Regions from separate parts of the Erwinia sp. Eh17-17 genome, predicted to be linked through region 3. Evidence: predicted binding sites of a transcription regulator. Region 3 holds the regulator's gene; each other region holds the start of a gene.

Region 1 (6,477 bases), 100 kb from region 3:
ATTCCGGCTCTGAATATCCGCCTCCAGGGGTTCACCCCGCTTTAACAACGCGTTGCCGCCCAGCGCGATGACTAATAAAGGTTTGTTCATTGATGCCTCCTTTTGGGCTTTAAAGGCCATCCCGTTCCAGCGGACAGCTCATGCAGCGTGCGCCACCGCGCCCTCTGCCCAGTTCGTTACCGGGAATGGGCAGCACGGTGATCCCGGCTTTGTCGTATTTTTCATTGGTATAGATATTGCGCTCGTAGCCGATGACGACGCCGGGACGCACGGCAAGCACGTTGTTGGCATCATTCCACTGCTCGCGCTCTGCTTCGAAACGGTCGCCCCCGGTGGTAATCAGATGGATCTGGTCTAAGCCCAGTGCCTGCTCAATCGCCTTCAGCAAGCTGCTTTCTTCTTTGCGGTGCAGGCCGCCCTGACCATCGCTGGTGATTGTCCAGCAGCGGGTCTGAGGACCGATGGCTTCGGGGTAGACGGAAAATGTATCCCGATCCAGATGCGTCATCACCGTGTCGAGATGCATGCAGGCGCGCTGTTTAGGCAGTTCAACGACGATGACTCTGCTTGCCTGCTGATGCCCGAACAGCGCGCGTGCGAGAAATTCAACGCCGCAGGATGTCGTGCGTTCAGACAGACCAATCATGACGGTGCCGTTCCCCAGCACCAGCACGTCTCCGCCTTCAAGCGTGGCATCTTCGTAGTTGGTCTTTTCATCATCGAAATATTTAATAAAGTCGCCCTTTGAGAAGGACGGATGCCAGCGATAGATCGCTCTCAGATTGTTGCTTTCCCTTTGCCGGACAGGTTTAGCCATCGGATTGATCGACACACCGCCGTAAAGCCAGCAGGAAGCATCACGGGTAAACAGCTGGTTGGGCAGCGGAGCCATAATGAAATCATCCGGCTGGTGGAGATCGATGGCCATATTGCTGAAATAAGAGGGTATTTCTTCATATGTTAAGCCCCCGGAAAGGTAACGAGCCAGCTGGCGGTCGGTGGTGTCTGCCAGCCAGCCGCGTATATCTGCCGCAAATGAAGGACTGAGGTGATAATCAGAGACCTGCGTTTTAAGCAGCCACTCTTTGGCCGTGGGCAGCGCTAAGGTTTCTGTTAACAGATCGGTAAAAAGTAAAACCTCAACGCCCTGTTCACGTAGCGTGGCCGAAAAGATATCGTGTTCTTCCCCGGCTTTTTCGACAGACAGCACATCATCGAACAACAGATCCTGACAGTTCGAAGGCGTCAGCCTTTTTAAACTTAAATTAGGGCGATGAAGCATCACCGAGCGAAGCTGGCCTATTTCCGAGCCGACATAATGTCTGTTCATATTCATTTCCTTTTTTAGGGCGATAGCTGTCCGCAGTGAAAGCGATGTTCACGTTGTCTCAGTCAGTTACGTTCAAAATTCCCTGACGATAGTAATAGCCGAATGAATCGTGAATGTGATTTTTATCACGTAAAGCCCACTGTTCCGTGTAATGTGATCTGAAGTTGATGATGGTCATTTTTATCGCGATTTTAATCATCGCCAGAGTGAATAGTTAACGGTAATTTCTGACTTAGTTTTTATTTTCGGCGTAACTTGTTGTGTTTAGTGTTTTTTACGATTTTTTAATTGACTGTTTTTAAAGGTTTTTAATTTTATAATGCATAGGTATTCTTTTATTCTGCTAGTTAATCGCAATGAGCATGAGAATTGTGAGATATTTATTCTGCTAAGTGCGTTTGCCAGGGTTTCTATTTTTGTGATGAATGGATAAGCGTTGTTTTTTATTTGCGGCATTCAATAGGTTACATTTGTCATTTTTAAAAAAGTAAAATGAATTATGTAATGTGAATGGATTCTTATTCAGCAACAGAGCGCGGCAGTGCTGTTTTTTTGAAATAAGTATATTTAACGGGGAAGGAAAGATCAGAGAGGCAGCGAATCAGGTTAATTCGCTGCCGGCCAGTCTGATTAGTGGCTGGAGGAGAGGGTGGCGACCATCACCGCTTTAATGGTGTGCAGACGGTTTTCGGCCTGGTCGAACACCACGCTGTGCGGGGACTCAAACACCTCGTCGGTCACTTCCATGCCGCCGTGCAGGTCGTACTGCTGCGCCATCTGCTGGCCAAGCGTGGTCTGGTCGTCGTGGAAGGCAGGCAGGCAGTGCAGGAACTTCACCTGCGGGTTGCCGGTGGCCTCCAGCATCGCCATATTCACCTGGTAAGGGCGCAGCAGAGCAATACGCTCCTGCCACACTTCTTTCGGCTCACCCATCGATACCCAGACGTCGGTATAGATAAAGTCAGCGCCTTTGACACCGGCGGCAATCTCTTCGGTCAGGGTGATTTTCGCCCCGGTTTTTTCCGCCACTTTCTGGCACTCGGCGACCAGCGCGGCATCCGGCCAGCAGCTTTTCGGTGCAATCAGGCGCAGGTCGAGGCCCACCAGCGCGGCGGCTTCCAGCAGGGTGTTGCCCATATTGTTATGGGTGTCCCCGACGTAGGCCAGCGTCATCTGGCTGAAGGCTTTTTCCGGCAGGTGTTCCTGCATGGTGAGCAGGTCGGCCAGCAGCTGGGTGGGATGGAACTCATTGGTCAGCCCGTTCCACACCGGCACACCGGCGTGTTCGGCCAGCGACTCAACCAGCGCCTGGCCGTGACCACGATACTGAATGGCGTGATACATACGGCCGAGCACGCGGGCGGTATCCTTCATCGACTCTTTATGGCCGATCTGACTGCCGCTCGGGCCAAGATACGTGACGTTCGCGCCCTGATCGAATGCGGCAACTTCGAAAGAGCATCGGGTACGGGTCGAGTCTTTTTCGAAGATGAGCGCAATATTCTTACCTTGCAGGTGCTGAATTTCTTCGCCGTTTTTCTTATCGGTTTTCAACACAGACGCCAGCGCCAGTAAGCCGTTGATTTCAGAAGGGGTGAAATCGAGCAGCCTGAGGAAGTGACGTTGATATAACTGACTCATAAAGCACTCCAGGTAACTTTTATTGAATTAAAATTCAATTTAACCGTATTAATATTCACTTTCAACCCCGGTGAGCAGAAACTTGCTTTTAATGGTAGTGGCGCAGAGAGCACTGTGGGAAAATACGCGAAATAACGCCCTAATGAGGAAGAGATCATGGCTAACGAAGCATTGTTGGAAGAGCAGCGTGAAGAAACACGGCTGATTATTGAAGAGCTGCTGGATGACGGCAGCGATCCGGACGCGCTGTACACCATTGAGCATCACTTCTCCTGCGACAGCTTTGACGCGCTGGAAAAAGCGGCGGTGGAAGCCTTTAAGCTGGGTTATGAAGTCACCGAACCGGAAGAGCTGGACCTGGAAGACGGCACGAAAGTGATGTGCTGCGATATCCTGAGCGAAGGCGCGCTGAACGCCGAGCTGATTGACGCGCAGGTTGAACAGCTGATCGACGTGGCCGGTAAATTCAACGTTGACTACGACGGCTGGGGCACCTATTTCGAAGACCCGGACGCGCAGGATGAAGACGACGAAGACGGTGAAGATGGCGAAGCCATCGACGGCGAAGATAACGGCATTCGTCATTAATCACTCCCTGTAAATTCTGGCCGGGCATGCCCGGCCACTACGTGATCTGTATTGTATGAACATCGAACACCTGCTTGCCCCGGTCCTGGAATTCCTTCACTGCCGTACGCCACAAGCCTGGATTGACGAAGCCCGTCAGCCGCAGCATCTGTCTCTCCTCCTGACCGACCATCTGGTGTGCGAACTGAAAGCCGCGCAGACCGCAATGTGGCTGATCCGTAAATATGTTGCCGATAAAGCCAGCGGCGATGCCTTACTGGCGTGGCTGAAGCCCTGGGAAAACTTTGTCCATAACGACCAGGCCGACCTGGCGTTCCTTGAACAGCACAAAGGCCTGTCGAAAACTATCATCAGCCGCGAAGAGGTGCCGTACGGCGATGAGCTGGTGGATAAGATGGTGCTGCTGATCAAAGAGGAGCTGCACCATTTTTATCAGGTGCTGGAAATTATGCAGGCGCGCGGTATTCCCTATATGAGGATCACCGCCAGCCGCTATGCGAAAGGGCTGCTGCGTGAGATTGCCACGCACGAACCGCAAACGCTGGTGGATAAGCTGATCTGCGGCGCGTACATCGAGGCGCGCTCCTGCGAGCGTTTCGCCAGCCTGGCACCGTATCTGGATGAGGAGCTGGCGGCGTTTTATGTCTCTCTGCTGCGCTCTGAGGCACGTCACTATCAGGATTATCTGGCGCTGGCCGCGCTGATCTCACCGACCGATATCAGCGCGCGGGTGCGTAAAATCGGGGAAACAGAGGCGCGGCTGATCGGCGAACCGGATACGCAGCTGCGTTTTCACAGCGGCGTGCCGGTGTTAACCTGACGGATTACAGGGTTTTCAGCATCGTGACTTCGCAGTCTACGTGGCCGGTTGACCCCATCGGCCCGTCGATGTGTGTAAATCCGAGGTGTTCATACAGGCGAATGGCGCGCGTCAGCGAGGCGGTGGTTTCCAGATAGCAGCGTTTGAATCCCTGGCTGCGGGCAAAGTCCATCGCCTGGAGCGCCAGCGTTCGCGCCAGACCCTGACCGCGCACCGACGGCATAAAATACATTTTCTGCAGTTCGCAGATGTCCGCATCGCTGCACGCCAGCGGTGCCACGCCCCCGCCGCCGACCACTTCGCCTTCCAGCTCAACCACCCAGTAAGCGCAGTTCGCTTCACTGTAAACCTCATATAAGTGGTCAAGATTTGGGTCGGAAACGGTGTAGCCTTTATCTGCCGTCAGGCCAAATTCTGCCGATACCGCGCGGATCACCGCAGCAATATGCGGATTGTCAGCGGGAGCGATCGGGCGCACGCGCAGGGTAGTCTGAATTGCGGTTGTCATACATTTCGCTCATGGTCGGTCGGTTGCAGGTAGTGTAATAACATTGCCGGCGTGCGGATGCAATGGCCTGCACGTGGGCGCGCAACTGGTCTTAGGACGATTCTAAATGATAATTATTTATTGTCGGGTTTCCATTGCCATGCTTAAATAGCCCGGCTATTTATTACGCTTTTTATTTTCTGCTTTGCAGAAGACTATTTCTATTTTCAGGAAGAAAAACAAATGGAAAACAATACCTCGAATCAGCAACGCCATGCGGTGCTGTTCCACGGGCGTTCTGGCGAATATTTTTCTATCTGGCTGGTCAACGCACTGCTGACCCTGGTTACGTTAGGCATTTATTCCGCATGGGCAACCGTCCGTCGCCGTCGCTATTTCTTTGGTAACACAGAAATTGCCGGTGACCGCTTTGATTATCACGCTCGTCCTGTCGACATCCTGAAAGGCCGTATCATCGTCTTTGTGGGGCTGGTGCTGTTCTTTATCCTCTCCTCTGTTTTACCGGCTATTTCTCTGGTATTCCTGCTGGCATTCTGTGCACTGATCCCCTGGATTATCATCCGCAGCTGGCGCTATAACGCGCTGATGAGCAGCTTCCGTGGCGTGCGGTTTAACTACCTGTGCCGCGTGGGCCGTGCCTACTGGACGATGTACCTGTGTCCGATGCTGCTGATTGTGGCGCTGTATGTGGTCATGGCGCTGATCGGCATGGCGGCGATTAACATCGGCAATATCAGCGTCGCGCTGATCCTCGGCATCATTGGTTTTGTAGCGTTCCTGGCCGGTATGGCTGCGGTGCATGGCACCGTGGCTGCACTGAACCACGATCTCTATATCAACAATATGTCCTACGGTTCGCTGCCATTTAAAGCCGAACTGAGTAAAAAAGCCTTTATCAAAATGGTGCTGATCAGCTTTCTGATTATGCTGCCTTTCCTGATTATTTCGGGAATGTTGATTGGTACGCTGTTTGTTTCGATCTTTTATTCCATCGCCATGGGCGTGACCGATCCTGAGATGCTGAACTCACTGATGGCGGGGAATATGTTAAATATCTTCCTGACCTTCCTGGTATTACTGTTCGGTACTTTAGTTTCTTCTGCTTATTTAGTTGTGGCGCAGCGTAATTACGTGTTTGGCCAGACTAAACTTGGTGAAAAACTCCGCCTTAAGTCAACTATGTCTACCGGTTCTTTCCTTGGACTGACGCTGACCAATACCCTGATTGTGATTTTCACACTGGGTCTGGGTACGCCAGTCGCGGAAGTTCGTCTGGCACGTTATATGGCCAAAAGCACCGAGCTGGAAGGGGATATTTCTCTGCTGGACGTGCAGGCGCATAACGAAGGTGCCGGTACGGCCGTTGCTGAAGAAGTGGCTGCCGCATTCGATCTGAACGTTGGCATCTGACTTGCAACTGAACGGCTTTTATCAGTACCCAGGACGGGCAGCTCGCGAGGCTGCCCGTCTCACATTGGGCGAACAGCATCTGACGCTGCAGCTGGATAACCACCGGCAGCTGGTGATGCTGAAGGATGTCACGGTGTCTGACGCGCTGGGTTCCATCCCGCTCACGCTGTCATTCCCGGA
Region 2 (6,477 bases), on a different contig from region 3:
GCTGCCCTGCACGTCCATAATAAAGTTATCCATCAGCGAATTGCTGTAACCCGCGATATAGCGCTCATCCAGCGCACCGCTGTAAATGTCAGCACGGCTTGGCAGCTTCCTGCCCTTAGCGCGCGGCGGCATACGGTATAAAGGATACTGGAACTCGCCCTGCCGGGTATAACGCGCTTGCAGAACCGGCGTGTAGTAGCCGGTAAACTGAACGTTACCGTAGTTGTCGGTCCCTTCCATCTGATAAGCATCCAGCCCGAACTGGCGCAGCTGACGGGTATCGCCCCCGGCCATCAGCCAGCTCTCTATTGCGCTGTAAGTCCCGGCCTGACGCGAATACATTCCCGATGAGGCGAAACGAATTTGAGAAACCTGGTCGGCAAAGTCTTTGCCGTTAACCGGGCGTCCTTTAGCATTGGGCTGATTGACCAGCGCCAGCGGCTGGTCGAGTTTCCCGTCCTTATACTGCTGCCCACGATCGGTGGGTTTTGACGAGCACCCTGCCAGCAGCGCCAGCAGCGTGCCGGTCACCAGATATTTTGCCCAACCTGCTTTCATGCCTTGTTTCCTTTATACGTGAACCCTGCGCGAAGATAGCAAAGGCACCGCCATAATAAAATGCGCCCTGAGAAAAAGAGCGTTGCCATTTGTGCAACATTTCAGCATCTTAGTTGAAAAATGCATCACAACCACGATTTTAGCCACTTATCTGCAAAAAGGGGTTGCAAGAAAACCCATCAGGCGTATAGTGCGCATCCACGGACGCGGGATGGAGCAGCCTGGTAGCTCGTCGGGCTCATAACCCGAAGGTCGTCGGTTCAAATCCGGCTCCCGCAACCAATTAACTGAAGTCAGTATGATTGAGTTAAGCAGCAGTAAAGAAGAACGTTGTCGTGATGGAAGCGACAAACCACGCGGACGCGGGATGGAGCAGCCTGGTAGCTCGTCGGGCTCATAACCCGAAGGTCGTCGGTTCAAATCCGGCTCCCGCAACCAATTCCGTCGTGGATGGGTAGTAAAAGTAGTCAAGCGTTAATCGGACGCGGGATGGAGCAGCCTGGTAGCTCGTCGGGCTCATAACCCGAAGGTCGTCGGTTCAAATCCGGCTCCCGCAACCAATCAAACACCCTGAAGGGTGTTTTTTTGTATCTGTCGTTTGCCCCCCTCCCTGTTAAGCCGGCAGAATCCTTTCCGCCCGGTGACTATTTATGCTTCAGCGGCGCCAGCGGCGCACCGTTAGCAAAGTACGCTTTAATCCCTGCCAGAATGGAATCCGCGACCTGATGCTGAAAACGGGTGGTGCGGAGCTTACGTTCCTCTTCGATATTGCTGATAAAGGCCGTTTCTACCAGGATCGAAGGAATATCAGGCGCTTTCAGGACCGCAAAACCCGCCTGGTCCACCGTCCGCTTGTGCAGATGGTTGATCTTCCCCATGCGGGATAACACCTCTTTACCAAACTTCAGGCTGTCATTAATCGTCAGGCTCTGCACCATATCAAACATGGTGTGGTCGAGATAACGGTCGCCGCTCTTACTGACGCCACCAATCAGGTCTGATTCGTTCTGCGTCTGGGCGAGAAAGCGCGCTGCCGTGCTGGTTGCGCCCTTTGTTGACAGGGCAAAAACCGATGAGCCACGCGCTGCACGGCTGGTAAACGCATCGGCATGAATGGAGATAAACAGATCGGCGCGCTGCTTACGCGCCTTGGCGACCCGCACCTTCAGAGGAATGAACACATCCTCGTTGCGTGTCATATAGGCACGCATGTTCGGCTGCTTGTCGATCAACGCCTTCAGACGGCGGCCAATCTTCAGCACCACGTCTTTCTCGCGGGTTTTATGCTTGCCCACGGCACCGGAGTCTTCGCCTCCGTGACCGGGGTCGATCATGATCACAATCGGTCGATCCCTTCCGGCCTTACCGGGCAAGGCCGCATCGGCCGGCTGGCTGCGCTCAAGTTCACCCTGATTGTAATCTTCCAGCAATGCCAGCAGCGGATCATCCGTAGACTTCTGCGACTGTACAGGATAGAGATCCAGCACCAGGCGATTTTTGATCCCGGCGACCGGATCGAGCGTGAAGATGCGCGGGGCGACGTTCTGCTTCAGTTCCAGCACCAGCCTGACGGTATTGGGATCAAACTGACCGACGCGGGCATTTTTAATATAAGGATCGTCCGAACGAACCAGATGACCCACGCTGTTCAGTACGGCGTTAAGCCGGATATTTTCGATATCCACCACCACGCGTTCAGGATTGCTCAGGGCAAACTGCTTATACTTGAGCGCGGTGCTGGACTCAATGGTCAGACGTGAGTAGGTGGATGAAGGCCAGAGACGGATCGCCAGTACGTGACTGCTGGCCGCAAAGCCGACACGGCTGACGCTGAGCAGGCAGGCTGCTCCTGCTGCCTGTATTAACCGCCGCCGGTTAAGTGAAGTTGAATCGGTCATGCCACTCCGGATGCTGTGATTTGTCTAATAAAAAGCCAATAACAAAAAAGTTGCAAAAACTTTAACGAATCAGCTCTGCCGTGTCACCCCAAAAAAGCGAATAAATGCAGGGCATTAGCCACAGTGAAATGCGGTAACGGGTGATAAGTAAGGATAAATGTCACTTGCACCCGACCCGATAAAAGAATAAAAATACACTTTTAACGAATAATAATGCAAAGAGGGTTTGCCGTGAAGGAACGTAGTACCGAGCTGGTTCAGGGATTTCGCCATACCGTTCCCTACATCAACGCCCACCGTGGTAAAACGTTTGTCATTATGCTGGGTGGTGAAGCCATCGAGCATGAGAACTTCTCCAGCATCGTCAACGATATCGGCCTGCTGCACAGCCTTGGCATCCGCCTGGTGGTGGTGTACGGCGCGCGGCCGCAGATTGATGCCAGCCTCTCCGAGCGTCATCTGGAACCTCTCTACCATAAACATACGCGCGTCACGGATGCGCAGTCACTGGAGCTGGTAAAACAGGCGGCTGGCCGTTTACAGCTGGATATTACCGCCCGTCTGTCGATGAGCCTGAACAATACCCCGTTGCAGGGGGCGCATATTAATGTGGTCAGCGGCAACTTTATCATTGCGCAACCGCTGGGCGTGGATGACGGCGTGGACTACTGTCACAGCGGCCGCATTCGCCGTATTGATGAAGAGGCCATTCACCGCCAGCTGGACAGCGGTGCCATCGTGCTGATGGGGCCGGTGGCGGTTTCTGTTACCGGAGAAAGTTTTAATCTGACCTCAGAAGAGGTGGCCACTCAGCTGGCGATTAAGCTGAAGGCGGAAAAGATGATCGGCTTCTGCTCTGAGCAGGGCGTGATCAACCATGAAGGCAACATCGTCTCCGAGCTGTTCCCTAACGAAGCGCAGCAGCGTATTGAAGAGCTGGAAACCGGCGATGATTATCATTCCGGTACCGTGCGTTTCCTGCGCGGCGCGGTAAAAGCCTGCCGCAGCGGCGTACGCCGCTGCCACCTGATCAGCTACCAGGAAGACGGCACCCTGCTGCAGGAGCTGTTCTCACGCGACGGTATCGGTACCCAGATCGTCATGGAGAGCGCCGAGCAGATCCGTCGTGCGACCATTAATGATATTGGCGGGATTCTGGAGTTGATCCGCCCGCTGGAGCAGCAGGGCATTCTGGTGCGCCGCTCGCGCGAACAGCTGGAAATGGAGATCGACAAGTTTACCATTGTTGAGCGCGACAACCTGACCATAGGCTGCGCGGCACTCTATCCGTTCCCGGAAGAGCAGATTGGGGAGATGGCCTGCGTGGCGGTGCACCCGGATTACCGCAGCTCGGCACGCGGTGAAGCGCTGCTGGAGCGCGTGGCGTTACAGGCGCGGCAGATGGGTCTGAAAAAGCTGTTCGTCCTGACCACCCGCAGCATTCACTGGTTCCAGGAGCGTGGATTCGTTCCGGTCGATATTGAGCTGCTGCCAGAAAGCAAAAAGCAGATGTACAACTATCAGCGCCGTTCAAAAGTGCTGATGGTCGACCTGCGCGAAGCCAACGCCCAGACGCGGCAAAGCTAATCGCGCAAAGCGCGATTAGCTCGTAGGGGTCGACCCTCTTTTTCGGTCGACCCGCAAAGCGCGATTAGCTCGTAGGGGTCGACCCTCTTTTTCGGTCGACCCGCAAAGCACGATTAGCTGGTAGGGGTCGACCGGCAGCGGGCGGATCGAAAAAATGATCCGCCCCTACAAAACCCGTCACACCTGCACGTATACGGGCGGACCGAAAAAAATGATCCGCCCCGACAAAATCCGTCACACCTGCACGTATACGGGCGGACCGAAAAAAATGATCCGCCCCTACAAAACCCGTCACATCTGCACGTACACGGGCGGATCGAAAAAAAATGATCCGCCCCTACAAAACCCGTCACATCTGCACGTACACGGGCGGATCGAAAAAAATGATCCGCCCCTACAAAACCCGTCACATCTGCACGTACACGGGCGGATCGAAAAAAATGATCCGCCCCGACAAGATCCGTTATCCCTGCCCGGACGTCAGAATCAATCGTTCGACCAGGCCACTGCGCCTTTGGGTACGCATCTTCACCGCACTGTTAAATACCGCTTTATCTGCGTACAGCGTCAGCTGACGTTTGGCGCGGGTTATCGCGGTATACACCAGCTCCCGCGTCAGCACCGGCATCACCTGATTCGGCAACACCATCAGCGTGTGTTCGAACTCCGACCCCTGTGATTTATGCACCGTCATCGCCCAGGCACTGTCGTGCGGCGGCAGTCGGCTGGGCTGTACCGCTTTGATGGTGCCGTCTGGCAGCGGGAAGTACACTTTCAGCTGTTGTTCCCCGTCCGGCATCGCAATACCGATATCACCGTTAAACAGCCCCAGTGCCCGATCGTTACGGGCGATCATCACCGGTCGTCCGATGAACCACTTCCCGTTTAGCGCCACGTTACGGCGGATCAGTCCCACCTGACGCAGCGACTGCTCAATGCGTTCATTCAGCCCGGCGACGCCAAACGGCCCCTCGCGCAGCGCGCACAGCAGCTGGAAGCGGCTAAACTCGGCCAGCACCTCAGCCGGTGCAGCACCGGATGCCAGCTTCGTCAGATAGCCGCGATACCCGGCGACACAGTCGTTCAGCAGCTGCTGGTAATCTTCCGTACTGCTCAGCGCATGGCGGCGGATATCGCTGAATCCGTGACCGAATACCTGCTCCACCCGCTTTACCTCTCCAGCGTTGACCGCCAGCGCCAGCTGGCCGATGCCGGATGATGCTGTAAAACGATAACTTTTACGCAGCAGACAGAGGGTATCGCGCACGGGGGAGGCGCTCGCATCATCACGCCCGGAGACCTCGCAGCCGGTCAGGCGCGCCAGCTGCGCCGCACGCGCCACGCTGTAGCCAGACTCCGCACAGCGGCAGATATCGCCAAGCACTGCACCCGCTTCTACCGACGCCAGCTGGTCACGATCGCCGAGGAAAATCACCCTTGCCTGCGCTGGCAAGGCGGCAATCAGGTTAGCCAGCATCGGCAAATCCACCATCGAAGCCTCATCCACCACCAGCACGTCAAGATGAAGCGGGTTACCCCGGTGATAGCGCATACGCTGGCTGCCGGGCAGCGCCCCCAGCAGGCGGTGCAGCGTGGTCGCCTCACCGGGAAAACTGTTCAGAATCGCGGGATCCAGTTTCAGTTCCTGTAGCGTTTTACCCAGCGACTCCGTCAGTCTGGCCGCGGCCTTGCCGGTGGGGGCCGCCAGTTCGATGCGCGGGGCAGTTGCTGACAGCTCAATCAGGCTGGCAAGCAGCTTGGCCACCGTCGTGGTTTTTCCGGTTCCCGGCCCGCCGGAAATCACCGACACCTGGCAGGTCAGGGCTACCGCAGCGGCAATTTTCTGCCAGTCATCGGGCTGCTGGCCAAAATAGCGATCCAGCGTCTGACGCACCTGCGCCTCGTCCAGCGCCACGGCGGGCTGCTGATGCTGCACAAACTGCGCCACCTCGCCTTCGCTCTGCCACATACGGTGCAGATACAGGCGCTGCTGATAGAGTACCAGCGGAGTGGCAGACTGCCCGTCACTGACCGCACTTTGCGCCAGCAGAGAGTGCTGCCAGTCGGCAGGTGCTCCGGCCGCCTGCCACAGCGCCTGAGCCAGTTCGGGGTGCCGCCCGGCAAAGAAAGCGTCAGGGTGTAGCTGGTCGAGCGGCAGGCAGACGTGCCCTTCCCCTGCATCGCGGCTGACCAGCGCGGCGGCCAGCATCAGCGCAGGCTGCTGTCCGGTCGCCACCATCTGCGCAAACTGCACGTCCAGGGGGCGCAGCAGTCGCAGGCGCTGAGCCTGCTGTAAACCTTCAGTCAGCGTCATGCGCCGGTCCCCGCATCGTTAGCAAACAGCTGGTCAAGCGCGCTGACAAAATCTTCCTGCGGCCGCGTACTGTAAATACCGTTGCTGGCCTGCGTGCCGTCCAGGCCGCGCAGGAACAGA
Region 3 (6,477 bases):
GGCTAAACCAGGTAGCCGTATTCTGGCCACCCGTGAGCCGATCGGCGTAGTGGCGGCGATTACGCCGTGGAATTTCCCGATGGCAATGCTGACGCGCAAGCTGGGTCCGGCGCTGGCTGCGGGCTGCACCGGAATTATCAAACCGGCCAACAATACCCCACTGTCGGCGTTTGCTCTGCTGGCGCTGGCCAAAAAAGCGGGCCTGCCTGACGGCGTGCTGAATGCCGTCGCAGGGGATACCCAGGCGATCAGTGATGCGATTATGGCGAGCCCCGTGGTACGTAAAATCTCCTTCACCGGATCTACTCAGGTGGGCAAGCTGCTGATGCGCAAAGCGGCAGATACGCTGAAAAAAGTCTCGATGGAGCTGGGCGGCAACGCGCCCTACATTGTATTTGAGGATGCGGATATTGATGCGGCCGTTAAAGGTGCCATAGCTAATAAATTCCGTAATGCCGGCCAGGTCTGTGTCAGCGTCAATCGTTTTTATATTCATAACAGCGTGTATGACCGCTTCGTCAGCCAGCTGGCGGCTGAAGTGAACGCGCTGAAAGTGGGTAACGGTACGGAAGAAGGGGTGGTGGTAGGGCCACTGATTGACGCTGCTGCGCTAAAAAAAGTGGAAGAGCACGTCAGTGATGCCGTCGCGCAGGGCGGTAAGCTGGTGGCGGGCGGTGCGCGCCACGCGCTGGGCGGTAATTTCTGGCAGCCGACGGTGATAGCTGAAGCCAGTGAGGCCATGAAACTGGCGCACGAAGAGACGTTCGGCCCCGTCGCGGCCTGCTTCCGCTTCGACGATGAAGACGATGTGATCCGCCGGGCGAATGACACGGAGTTTGGCCTGGCCGCCTATTTCTATACGCAGAACCTGCAGCGCGTTTTCCGCGTTTCGGCGGCGCTGGAAAGCGGCATGGTCGGCATCAACGAGTGTGCGGTGTCCACCGAGCTGGCACCGTTTGGTGGCGTGAAAGAGTCCGGATTAGGTCGGGAGGGGTCAGTGCTGGGGCTGGAGGAGTTTATGGAAGTCAAAGCCCTGCATATTGGGGGACTTTAGCCTGATACCCGGTGGTGTGTCCTGCGGAGCAACCAGCATGAGAAAAGAGAGTTTTGATTTCAATATCATTGTCGATCAGGCCCACTTTTACCGCCAGTTCAGCGAGCGATTTGCGCTGCCGCTGGGGGCAATAACAGATCTGGATAGCCTGTGGGATGCCATCGTTCAGCCGCAGATCACCTTGCCTCTGGAGATCGAGTTTATCCATCTGGGAAGCGGTCAGAAGCGGCGCTATGGCGCACTGATATTACTGTTTGATGAAGCAGAAGAGGAGCTGGAGGGTCAGCTCCGCTTTAACGTCAGATAACAGGGCATAAAAAGGGCCCCGGCGAACGGGGCCAAAAGGTTCGTCATGCCAGCCGTCATGTGACTGGCCGTCGACGAGGAATTACTGATAGATTTCGGCCGTTGCGTGCCAGTTATCCTGATTACGTGCTTCGATAATGCGGAATGCGCTGGCACCCTGCCGATCGGCTTTTTGTGAAAGCTGCGCGCGAATGTCCGACGGCGTACCCGCGACACCGCTTACCGAGATGATCCCCGCAGAGTGCAGATTTTCAGCCTGTTGGCTGTTCACCAGCTGGGCAGCAGATGCGCCGAAGCTGACAACAGAGAACAGACCCAATGCAGCGATGGTTGTTTTAATTTTCATAGTTAATCTCCTCATTGTGACCAACAACCTGCGGATTCAACATCATGACCGCAGTCATGTCACGGGCGGGTGCAACAGACACCCGATGCGATGTTATTTATACAGTTCAGCCGTTGCGTGGTAGTTGCCATCGTTACGTGCTTCGATCACGCGGTAAGAAGTGGCACCCTGCTGGTCGGCTTTCTCAGACAGCTTATGACGGATGTCCATCGGCGCGCCGGCAACGCCATTAACGCTGATGGTGCCGACAGACTGCAGGTTCTGGCTGGCGACCTGTTGACTGGTCACAAGGCTAGCGGCGCTGGCACCGAATGACAGAACAGAAGCAAGACCTAACGCAGCGATAGTAAAAGTGGTTTTCATGATGATGACTCCAGAATAAGGGTTGTGCGGTAACCGAAAGGGCTAAAAAGCGTTTGTTATACTTGGGGTTACCGTATTTCATTAATTAAATAACTAATTAATAAGCAGATGATTCTCTGAGTTACTTGTACAGCTCAGCCGTAGCATGCCAGTTACCGTTCTGATAATTCTCGATAACGCGATAGGCGCTGGCACCTTTATCGGTTGCTTTATTATTCAGTGCCTGACGGATATCCATCGGTGAACCGCCCACGCCGCTGACGCTGACAACGCCCATCGGTTGCAGATTTTTTGCCTGATCGGCATTAACAGATTCAGCGGCAAAAGAACCAAATGACAGCGCAGATAGCACGCTTAATGCAGCAATAGTAGTTTTAACGTTCATGATATTTTCCTCGTCAACTGTTTTTATCTTTTTGCTTACTGTGATTTGCATCACGGAAACTAGTATAGATCTGATAACGTAAAAAATTAATAGCAGGCTAATAATGTTTTGTTGGGATTCTTCTTAAGTTGCGAGGTTTTTAATAACTAGCCGTTATAAAAAACGCTTATATTTTAACCATGACCTGTTAAATGCTTGTAAAAACATTACCCTGCGTGAATTTAGCTATCTGTGCGCTTATTAGGGGTCGATCACATTGCTGAAATAAATTTTGCGGGGGGAAGTGACAGGTGGGTGAGAGAAAAGGTAGTGGAATATGCTGCTGGTGATTGTTATATAAGGGAAATAAAAAAGGACTGACGATGGTCAGCCCTGAAGAGAAGGCACCGCTGGCATGTGTTGCCGCCAGGTTAACGTCTGCGGCGGCTTATAACTCTTGTTCGAACAGTACCAGCACCGCATCGTGCAGCTGTTTCACCGTAAATGCACGGGCAGGCGTGATGAAGATGGTGTCGTCCCCGGCAATCGTGCCGAGAATACCTTCTGCCTTACCCAGTGAGTCGAGCAGGCGAGCAATCAGCTGGGCAGCTCCGGGGCTGGTGTGAATCACGACCAGCGCATCATTGAAGTCGATATCCAGAACCAGATTTTTCAGCGGGCTGGTGGTGGTTGGCACGCCCAGCTCTGCCGGCAGGCAGTAAACCATCTCCATTTTGGCATTGCGGGTACGCACAGCACCGAACTTTGTCAGCATGCGGGAGACTTTCGACTGATTAATATTCTCGAAACCTTCTTCCTGAAGTGCGCTGACAATCTCGCCCTGCGAGCTGAATTTTTCTTCCTTGAGTAAGGCTTTAAACGCCTTAATCAGTTCTTCTTGCTTTGATGGGTTACGCATAGGTTACCGATAAAAGGAGGTTATTAAGGGATACCCTCAGCGGGATATTACATTATTATGCATTTAAATGAATGTTTATGCAAATAAGAAATGAGATTCCGGGCATTCCCTGGCCGCCGGGAAGGGCAGTTTAACAAACTTTAGTGGTGAAAAAAAATGAGCTGACGCCGTGCTGAAATGCGCACGATGTGAACGGTTTGTTATAATGTTGAGGTTGTTCGGATTAGCGCTAAAGGTGTAATGTAACGCCGCAACATGATTTAAATACAGATGGATTTCCCGGCACATGTAATGTTCAAAATATAATAAGGAGTTTAGGATGAAAGTTGCAGTCCTCGGTGCAGCAGGTGGTATCGGCCAGGCTCTGGCCCTTCTGCTCAAAACCCAGCTTCCAGCAGGCTCAGAACTCTCACTCTATGATATCGCCCCGGTGACTCCCGGTGTGGCGGTTGATTTAAGCCATATCCCTACCGCAGTAAAAATCGAAGGTTTCAGTGGTGAAGATGCGACTCCGGCGCTTAAAGGTGCTGACGTGGTGCTGATTTCTGCCGGCGTGGCTCGTAAACCGGGTATGGATCGTTCAGATCTTTTCAACGTTAATGCCGGTATTGTGCGTAATCTGATTGAGCAGGTGGCATCAACCAGCCCGAATGCCCTGATCGGTATCATCACTAACCCGGTGAATACCACGGTGGCGATTGCTGCTGAAGTGCTGAAAAAAGCCGGTGTTTACGACAAAAACAAACTGTTTGGTGTGACCACGCTGGACATCATCCGCTCGAATACCTTTGTTGCCGCGCTGAAAGGCAAGCAGCCTCAGGACCTGAATGTACCGGTTGTCGGAGGCCACTCCGGCGTGACCATTCTGCCGTTGCTGTCACAGATCCCTGGCGTGACCTTCAGCGAGCAGGAAGTTATCGATCTGACCAAACGTATTCAGAATGCAGGCACTGAAGTGGTCGAAGCTAAAGCCGGTGGCGGCTCAGCCACTCTCTCTATGGGGCAGGCGGCTGCACGGTTTGGTCTGTCGCTGGTGCGTGCGCTGAAAGGCGAAAGCGACATTGTGGAATGTGCGTATGTCGAAGGGGACGGCGAACATGCTCGCTTCTTCTCACAGCCGCTGCTGCTGGGTAAAAACGGTATCGCTGAGCGTCGCCCAATCGGCCCTTTGAGCGCGTTTGAACAGCAGTCGCTGGATGGTATGCTGGATACGCTGAAAAAAGATATTACGCTCGGCGAAGAGTTCGTTAAGTAAATATCCTTCAAACGGGTGCCTCAGCACCCGTTATCTTCGCTGTCAGTCAGGCCTACTGGCTTTGGTTCTGGGCCGGGCTATCCTCCGGATACTCCTGCACCGTGACCGGCAGCGTCATCTTTTTGTCTTCACGACTGATCTCAACGTTAATCACCGTTCCCGGGCGAATTTCCGCGACCTGGTCCATGGTTTCCATGGGGGAGATGGCGGGGGTGTTATTCACCCGCGTAATGACATCGTTAACGCGCAGACCGGCAATATCTGCGGGGCCGCCTGCTTTCACCACGGTCACAACGATGCCCTGGCCCTGAGGGTGTTCCACACTGGTATTTTGCCCGCTAAAACGGCGGAACTCCTGGCCCGTTATGCCAATGTAACCACGGATCACGCGCCCGTCGCGGATCAGCTTTTCCATCACCTTGGTGGCCAGCTTGGTCGGGATGGCAAAGCCCAGCCCTTCCGGGGTCTCACCGTTACTGCTTTTATCAAACGACAGGGTATTAATCCCCACCAGTTCGCCCAGTGAGTTGATCAGTGCGCCGCCGGAGTTACCCCGGTTAATCGATGCATCCGTTTGCAGGAAATCCTGATGGCGCGAGGGGCTGAGGCCGACGCGTCCGGTGGCACCGATAATTCCCTGCGTGACCGTTTGTCCGATGTTGTACGGATTACCTATCGCCATCACCAGATCGCCAACGTGTGCCACGCGCTGCGGATTGATAGGGATCACGGGTAAGTTAGAGGCGTTGATTTTCAATACGGCCAGGTCGGTCAGAGAATCGGAGCCCACCAGCATCGCTTCAAAATAGCGGCCATCCTGCAGGTTAACGATAATCTGGCTGGCGTCGTTGATCACATGCTTATTGGTCAGGATATAGCCACGTGGGTCCATGATCACGCCTGAACCCAGCACATCGCTCGCACCGTTGGCGCTGCGATTATAGACATAGACGACCGCAGGCGCAGCGCGGCGCACGCCCGTATTGTAGCTGACCGGTTCCTCGCTGGTGCTGACATTCCGAGATGACAGCAAATCGCTACCCAGCCTGAGGCCCGGTACGGCTACCAGAAGAATGCCGGCCACAATCAGGCCGAAGATCACTGAACGCAAAATTTTAAGAAACATGGTCTTAAGCGGTGAATGAATGAACGAGAGGCAGGATAGCATGAGTTACGCAGACACAGTAGCCTGTGTCTGCGTGGGGGGGATTAACGCAGCAGCAGATAGATATTCTCATCGCCGCGCATGACGCTCAGGGCCAGCAGAGGGGGTTTTGTGTCGAGCAGTTTACGCAGTTCGGCCAGGTTCTGAACCGGCGTGCGGTTAACGCCAACAATCACGTCATCTTTCTGCAGACCAAACTGTGCCGCCGGTGACGCTTTAGCGACATCATCGACTTCCACCCCTTTGGTGCCGTCTTTTGCCGCACCGTCGCTCAGGGTCGCTCCCTGCAGTGCTGGCGTCATCAACTCCGCGCTGGAGCCAGACTGAGTGCTGTTATCCAGCTTCACGGTGAATGTCAGCGGCTTACCTTCACGCAGCAGGCCAATTTTCACCTCCTGACCTGGCGGCGTCGTACCGATTTTCACCCGCAGCTCAGAAAAATTGGCAATCGATTTTCCATCGACGCTGGTAATGATATCACCTGCTTTGATCCCGGCTTTCGCAGCAGATGACTGCGGTAACACCTCATTGACGAAGGCGCCGCGCTGCACGTCGACATTAAAGGCTTTCGCCATATCGGCGGTCATCTCGGTGCCTTTGAGGCCCAGCTGGCCGCGTTTCACTTCACCAAACTGGATCAGCTGCTGCGCCAGACCCATCGCCATATTACTCGGGATGGCAAAGCCAATACCGATATTACCGCCG

The links. Region 3 encodes ArgR, which controls arginine synthesis, uptake and breakdown. Its sites were predicted from a motif close to ANTGAATAAAAATACANT; they were not measured.
Region 1: a site for ArgR is predicted at 2,993-3,010, ahead of argF (ornithine carbamoyltransferase). Genes of this name have one in related genera too.
Region 2: a site for ArgR is predicted at 2,638-2,655, ahead of argA (amino-acid N-acetyltransferase). Genes of this name have one in related genera too.

What each region holds. Positions count from the first base shown of each region.
Region 1 is NZ_JBDFQT010000008.1:29,187-35,663, reverse strand. It holds gene arcC (carbamate kinase) at 1-90, opposite strand, end outside; gene arcA (arginine deiminase) at 110-1,330, opposite strand; gene argF (ornithine carbamoyltransferase) at 1,961-2,971, opposite strand; gene rraB (ribonuclease E inhibitor RraB) at 3,128-3,559, shown strand; gene miaE (tRNA isopentenyl-2-thiomethyl-A-37 hydroxylase MiaE) at 3,615-4,379, shown strand; gene ABEH87_RS17830 (GNAT family N-acetyltransferase) at 4,384-4,887, opposite strand; gene ABEH87_RS17825 (YjgN family protein) at 5,110-6,297, shown strand; gene ABEH87_RS17820 (M48 family metallopeptidase) at 6,299-6,477, shown strand, end outside.
Region 2 is NZ_JBDFQT010000007.1:155,950-162,426, reverse strand. It holds gene mltA (murein transglycosylase A) at 1-558, opposite strand, end outside; tRNA gene ABEH87_RS17445 (tRNA-Met) at 764-840, shown strand; tRNA gene ABEH87_RS17440 (tRNA-Met) at 920-996, shown strand; tRNA gene ABEH87_RS17435 (tRNA-Met) at 1,042-1,118, shown strand; gene amiC (N-acetylmuramoyl-L-alanine amidase AmiC) at 1,203-2,456, opposite strand; gene argA (amino-acid N-acetyltransferase) at 2,670-4,043, shown strand; gene recD (exodeoxyribonuclease V subunit alpha) at 4,507-6,357, opposite strand; gene recB (exodeoxyribonuclease V subunit beta) at 6,354-6,477, opposite strand, start outside.
Region 3 is NZ_JBDFQT010000008.1:133,144-139,620, reverse strand. It holds gene ABEH87_RS18355 (NAD-dependent succinate-semialdehyde dehydrogenase) at 1-1,054, shown strand, start outside; gene ABEH87_RS18350 (hypothetical protein) at 1,092-1,361, shown strand; gene yhcN (peroxide/acid stress response protein YhcN) at 1,443-1,706, opposite strand; gene yhcN (peroxide/acid stress response protein YhcN) at 1,800-2,069, opposite strand; gene yhcN (peroxide/acid stress response protein YhcN) at 2,191-2,454, opposite strand; gene argR (transcriptional regulator ArgR) at 2,882-3,352, opposite strand; gene mdh (malate dehydrogenase) at 3,672-4,607, shown strand; gene degS (outer membrane-stress sensor serine endopeptidase DegS) at 4,660-5,733, opposite strand; gene degQ (serine endoprotease DegQ) at 5,817-6,477, opposite strand, start outside.